DNA from 3 places in the Serratia sp. CoH_122_TC_1 genome. Region 1 is predicted to be linked to each of the others. Evidence: predicted binding sites of a transcription regulator. Region 1 holds the regulator's gene; each other region holds the start of a gene.

Region 1 (2,274 bases):
ACCGTCAGCGGAGTGCGCAACTCATGACTGACGTTGGCAAAGAAGTTGCGCCGGGCGCCTTCAAGCTGACGCATTTGGGTAACGTCACGCGCAACCATCAACAGCTGCCCTTCTGAATACGGCATCACGCGAAACTCAACGTAATGCTCATTGTTCAACTGCAGCGTTAACGGTCGAGAGAACTCCTGCTGTTGCAGATAGTGGCTGAATTCCGGATAACGCAGCAGGTTCAGGATGTGTTGGCCGTTATCTTCAGGCCAACGGAAACCCAGCAGATGCTGCGCCAACCCGTTACACCAGAAGATGTTACCTTCAACGGTCGTCATCACCACCGCATCAGGCAGTGACTCTGCGCCGCTGCGGAAACGTTTGATCAATAACGCCAGCTCACGACGTCGGCGACGGTTTCGCTGTTGCATCTGGTATAAGCCGTAAAACAGCGGTTCCCAGCTCCAGCGCCCAGGTGGCGGTGTCATGCTGCGGTCAACCCACAGCCAGTGAGAAAGTTTAAGTTGGTTGTAGAAGTTCCACACCAGCGCAGCCAGCACGGAGGCAAGCAGCAACCAGGGCAGATAACCGAAAATCAGCCCCAGTAATAAGGCAGGTAGGCAGAAAAGGGCCAGCTCCAGGGCCAGCCTCTTCCAGGATAGACGTTCTAACACGGCATATTCTCCAGCGCGGCGCGATCAGTAGCGCGTTGAGAATCGGTAGCCTGTGCCCCGAACGGTTTGAACCATTTTGTCATGACCAGTGGTCTCTAACGCCTTACGGAGTCGGCGGATATGCACGTCAACGGTGCGGTCTTCCACATAAACGTTAGTGCCCCAGACGTGATTAAGCAACTGTTCGCGGCTATAAACTCGCTCAGGGTGGGTCATAAAGAAGTGCAACAGCTTGAACTCGGTCGGCCCCATATCCAGCGCTTGCTCGTTAGCCATCACGCGGTGTGAGGAAGGGTCCAGGCTCAGCCCTTGCATTTCAATCACTTCTTCCACTGCCATGGGTGAAATACGGCGCATTACCGCCTTGATACGTGCCACCAGTTCCTTCGGCGAGAAAGGTTTGGTGATGTAATCATCCGCACCGACTTCCAGACCACGAACCCGGTCTTCTTCTTCACCACGCGCTGTCAGCATCATCACCGGAATATCGCGGGTTAGCGCTTCACGCTTCATATGCTTGATAAACTGAATGCCGGATCCCCCGGGTAACATCCAGTCGAGCAACACTAAATCAGGGAACGGTTCAGACAGGCGTGTCACGGCACTGTCATAATCCTCGGCTTCCAACGGTTGGTAACCATTCTGTTCCAACACAAAGCACACCATCTCACGGATCGGCGCTTCGTCTTCCACCACCAATATGCGTCTTGCCATCGTCAATCCTGCCAATGTGTTAGCTATCTGCGGGCGCCATTATGCGTCAGTTTTATGACACTTTTATGAAAAGAACACCCTGTTATAGGCAGTAAGCATAGCGATTATTTCCAACGTCAAAGAAAAATCATTCAGTTGTCATAATGATTCCGTCACGACAGCCGCCGCGGTGCCCTTTATAATCACCGCCATTAGCTTATCGCCCCGGGAGTGTCATGCGCCTGATCCACACCTCTGACTGGCATCTTGGCCAGTACTTTTTCACCAAAAGCCGTGCCGCCGAGCACCAGGCTTTTCTGCGCTGGCTGATAGACCAAATCGAGCAACATCAGGTGGATGCACTGATCGTCGCCGGGGACCTGTTCGATACCGGTTCGCCACCCAGCTATGCCCGCGAACTGTACAACCGCTTCGTGGTAGAGCTGCAACATACCGGCTGCCAATTAGTGGTGCTGGGAGGTAACCACGATTCCGTGGCGACCTTAAATGAGTCGCGTGAATTGCTTTCTTGCCTGAATACGACGGTGATCGCCAACGCGCAGGCTGAAACCGAACAGCAAATCGTGGTCCTGAACCAACGCGACGGCCAACCGGGCGCCGTGCTGTGCGCCATCCCGTTCTTACGCCCGCGAGATCTGCTTACCAGCCGAGCCGGTGAGTCAGGCGTGCAAAAACAGCAGGCGCTGCAAGAGGCCATCGCAGAACATTACCAGACGCTTTATCACTCCGCCTGTGCACGCCGCGACGCGCTCGGCCTGGCACTGCCTATCGTTGCCACGGGCCACCTGACGACGGTTGGCGTTACCACGTCCGATTCCGTGCGCGATATCTATATCGGCACGCTGGATGCCTTCCCGGCGCAAGCTTTCCCACCGGCCGACTACATCGCCTTGGGGCA
Region 2 (2,274 bases), on a different contig from region 1:
TGTTATGACCATATGGCCGGTGAAATCGCGGTAAAATTGCACGATCGTTTGCACCAGCTATGCTGGCTGGAAGGCGACGAACATTACCGGTTGAGTGATATGGGCCGGACGGCTTTAACTCAGTTGGGCGTTGACTGTTCTGCGGCACTTTCCCGGCGGCGTTTCGCCTGCGGCTGTCTGGACTGGAGCGAACGTAAAGCCCATCTTGGTGGCGCACTGGGTGCCGCGTTGCTCAATACATTTATCGAACGCAGTTGGATCCGACGCCAACTCGATAGCCGCGAATTGCAACTCACCCCCGCCGGTAAAAAAGTGCTGAAAGCACATTTTGATATCACGCTCTAACCCTGCGCCGCGTTAGCTTTGCTGCAATACTGAGAAAGCACAACGTCAACCCGAGGACTCTTCATGATCGATCAAACCCAATTCCCGATCGTCAAACGCTGGCCCGCCCAGCATCCTGAAAGGCTACAACTTTACTCTCTGCCTACGCCCAACGGCGTCAAGGTTTCCATCATGTTGGAAGAGATAGGTCTGCCTTATGAACCGCACCTGATTGATATCGGCAAGAACGAGACATGGACACCGGAATTTCTGTCGCTGAATCCGAACGGCAAAATCCCGTCGATCATCGATCCCGATGGTCCTGATGGCAAACCGCTGGCCCTGTTTGAATCCGGCGCCATCCTGTTATATCTGGCGGAGAAAAGCGGGAAGTTTCTGCCGCAGGATCCTGCCCTGCGTTATGAAACTATTCAGTGGGTATTCTTCCAGATGGCGGCGGTCGGCCCCATGTTCGGTCAACTTGGTTTCTTCCACAAATTCGCCGGCCGCGAATATGAGGATAAGCGCCCATTAGAACGCTATACAAATGAATCCAAGCGCCTGCTCGGCGTGCTGGAAAGCCGACTGGAAGGCCGTGATTGGATCATGGGCCAGGATTACAGCATCGCCGACATTTCACTGCTGGGTTGGGTGCGTAATCTGATCGGCTTCTATGAAGCCCGCGAGCTGGTTGAATTCGACAGTTTCCCACGCGTGGGACAATGGCTGGAGCGTGGTCTGGCACGCCCGGCAGTGCAGCGCGGTTTGAATATCCCCGCCCGCAACGCATAATTTATTGCCTGGGATAGCCACCCGGCTATCCCATTCTCACTCCCGTCATAAAAGTGTCACGCACCTGCTCTACCCTCCTTACGTAACAAATTGATGCTAATTATGTTGTTATATTACGACAAGGAGCTTTCCCCCATACAGCATTCCGTTTCCCTGATCGCCGGTGCCGTGTTATCCGCCTTACTGTGTGCCACCGCCTTCGCCGATGACACCACCGTCAATACCGCAAGCCTTTCCGAGCGTGCAGCACGCGGCGACATCGTCGAGCCTGGTGGCGCACGCCGACTGAGCGGCGACCAAACCGCGGCACTGAAAGCGTCACTGTCCAACACAACGGCCAAAAACGTGATTTTGCTGATCGGCGATGGCATGGGTGATTCTGAAATTACCTCGGCACGTAACTATGCCGAAGGTGCAGGCGGCTATTTTAAAGGCATCGATGCCCTGCCGCTGACCGGCCAATATACCCATTACTCACTCGATAAAAAAACCCACAAACCCGACTATGTCACCGACTCCGCCGCCTCAGCGACCGCATGGTCGAGTGGTGTTAAAACCTATAACGGGGCTCTCGGCGTCGACGTCAACGGTAAAGATCAGCCGACGCTGTTAGAGATTGCCAAAGCTGCGGGTAAAGCCACGGGCAACGTCTCTACTGCCGAACTGCAAGACGCTACGCCGGCAGCACAAATTTCTCACGTTACCTCGCGTAAATGCTACGGCCCGGAAGAGACCAGCGAAAAATGCGCAACCAACGCGCTGGAAAACGGTGGCCGTGGTTCCATCAGTGAGCAGTTACTCAAAGCCCGCGCCGACGTCACGCTCGGCGGAGGTGCCAAATCCTTTAATCAGCTCGCGAAAAGCGGCGAGTGGAAAGGAAAATCACTGAAAGACCAAGCAACGGCACTTGGTTATCAATGGGTTGAGAACCTCGATGCCCTGAACGCCGTGAGCGTGGCTAATCAGCAAAAACCGCTGTTGGGGCTGTTTGCCGGCGGTAATATGCCCGTTCGCTGGCAAGGGCCGAAAGCCACCTATCACGGCAATATCGACAAACCGGCGGTAACCTGCGAAAACAACCCGGCACGCACTGCGGATATCCCAACGCTGGCAGCCATGACAGAAAAAGCTATCGATCTGCTGAAAACCAATCAAAAC
Region 3 (2,274 bases), on a different contig from region 1:
TGCTGGCCCCAAATGCCGGCGGCGTTAACCACCATTTCGGCATGAATATCGTAGCGGCGTGCAGATTTATGGTCGAAAACGCGCACGCCGGTCACGCGATCGCCCACACGAATCAAACCAACCACCTGATGATAGGTCAGAATTTGTGCGCCGTGCTCACGGGCATCGAGCATATTCGCGGCGGTTAGTCGGAACGGATCAACAGTGCCATCGGGTACGCGCACTGCACCTATCAATGTTGGATTCGCCGCAGGCTCCAGGCGCAGTGCCAACTGTGGGTCAATCGCTTCGGCGTTGATGCCGGCACTGTGACAGGCGGCAATAAACTCTTGTTGGTAGGCCAACGAATCCTGCGGCAACGTAATAAACAGCCCATCGGTACGCTCAATGCAGTGATGTGCTATGCGTTTGAGGATACGGTTTTCTTCTATGCACTCGCGTGCCGACTCGCCGTCGGTCACCGCATAACGCGCACCACTGTGCAGCAGGCCATGGTTGCGGCCCGTCGCGCCAGTCGCGATGTCGTGGCGCTCAAGCAGTATGCAACGCAGTCCACGGCGCGCACAGTCACGCGCAATGCCCGCGCCGGTCGCGCCACCGCCGATGATGATCACATCCGTTTCGTTAGCCGGTGAATGGCTGCTCATGACACTCCCTCATGATCCGTGGTTATGCGTCTATTGAGCCACAGTCACTGGGGTCTTTGTTTGATAAGGAACAATAACGAACCTGAAACGAAAACATAATGTCCACAAAAAACCATGAATGTGATCATAATCACGATTTTTGGGTGTTTTTCTATTTCATAACGTTAACGAATCGCTCAAAATTCGCCGGTGCTTCATAAAAGTGTAACAATTGCGCCATTCATCACAGCGACACCAGGCTGATTTGACTAGGATGACGCTCGTTATGGAACATAAAAACACCACATTCGATATCCGCTCAATCATCAAATGAACGTACAAGATCATATTGATGTGATAACTAGATAAAGCCATCGGAGGCGCTCATGTTGAGTATTTTTAAGCCGGCAGCACACATTTCCCGTGTGCCGGTCGACAAAGTCGACCCGCTGTACCGTAAATTGCGCTGGCAAATTTTTATGGGGATTTTCTTCGGTTATGCCGCCTATTACCTGGTGCGCAAGAACTTCACCCTGGCCATGCCTTATTTGATTGACCAAGGTTTCAGCCGCGGTGACCTCGGTTTCGCGCTGTCCGGTATTTCTATCGCCTACGGTTTTTCCAAATTCATCATGGGGTCGGTGTCTGACCGCTCCAACCCGCGCGTATTCCTGCCCGCCGGCTTGATTTTGGCCGCAGCAGTGATGTTGTTCATGGGCTTCGTGCCTTGGGCAACGTCTAGCATCGCTGTCATGTTCGTGCTGCTGTTCCTGTGCGGTTGGTTCCAGGGAATGGGCTGGCCGCCGTGTGGCCGTACCATGGTGCACTGGTGGTCGCAGAAAGAACGCGGCGGTATTGTTTCGGTCTGGAACTGTGCCCACAACGTAGGTGGTGGTCTGCCGCCACTGCTGTTCCTGCTCGGTATGGCATGGTTCAACGACTGGCATGCTGCGCTGTATATGCCGGCCTTCGGTGCCATCCTGGTCGCCCTGATCGCCTTTGCCCTAATGCGTGACACCCCACAATCTTGTGGCCTGCCACCGATCGAAGAATACAAAAACGATTACCCGGACGATTACAGCGATAAAGCGGAAGAAGAGCTGACTGCCAAGCAAATCTTCATGCAATACATTCTGCCGAACAAGCTGTTGTGGTACATCGCCGTGGCCAACGTGTTCGTCTACCTGTTGCGTTACGGCATCCTGGACTGGTCACCGACCTACCTGAAAGAAGTGAAGCATTTTGCGCTGGACAAGTCTTCCTGGGCTTACTTCCTGTACGAATATGCCGGTATTCCGGGCACCCTGCTGTGCGGCTGGATGTCGGACAAGGTGTTCAAAGGTAACCGCGGTGCAACGGGCGTGTTCTTTATGACCCTGGTGACCATCGCCACCGTGGTTTACTGGCTGAACCCGGTCGGTAATCCTGGCATCGATATGGCCTGTATGATCACCATCGGCTTCCTGATTTATGGCCCGGTGATGTTGATCGGTCTGCACGCATTGGAGCTGGCGCCGAAGAAAGCAGCCGGTACCGCTGCGGGCTTCACCGGTCTGTTCGGTTACCTGGGGGGTTCCGTCGCAGCCAGCGCCATCGTCGGCTATACCGTTGACTACTTCGGTTGGGACGGCGGCTTCATGGTGATGAT

The links. The regulator PhoB, encoded in region 1, activates phosphate uptake and scavenging genes when phosphate is short. The targets are predictions, from matches to a motif close to CTGTCATAAAACTGNCNNAT.
Region 2: a site for PhoB is predicted at 1,159-1,178, ahead of phoA (alkaline phosphatase). Genes of this name have one in related genera too.
Region 3: a site for PhoB is predicted at 839-858, ahead of glpT (glycerol-3-phosphate transporter). Genes of this name have one in related genera too.

The regions. Positions count from the first base shown of each region.
Region 1 is NZ_JBXWLA010000007.1:137,235-139,508, forward strand. It holds gene phoR (phosphate regulon sensor histidine kinase PhoR) at 1-662, opposite strand, end outside; gene phoB (phosphate response regulator transcription factor PhoB) at 687-1,376, opposite strand; gene sbcD (exonuclease subunit SbcD) at 1,592-2,274, shown strand, end outside.
Region 2 is NZ_JBXWLA010000001.1:303,742-306,015, forward strand. It holds gene AC2FC2_RS01330 (ArsR/SmtB family transcription factor) at 1-345, shown strand, start outside; gene AC2FC2_RS01335 (glutathione S-transferase N-terminal domain-containing protein) at 409-1,116, shown strand; gene phoA (alkaline phosphatase) at 1,252-2,274, shown strand, end outside.
Region 3 is NZ_JBXWLA010000006.1:227,575-229,848, reverse strand. It holds gene glpA (anaerobic glycerol-3-phosphate dehydrogenase subunit A) at 1-647, opposite strand, end outside; gene glpT (glycerol-3-phosphate transporter) at 1,013-2,274, shown strand, end outside.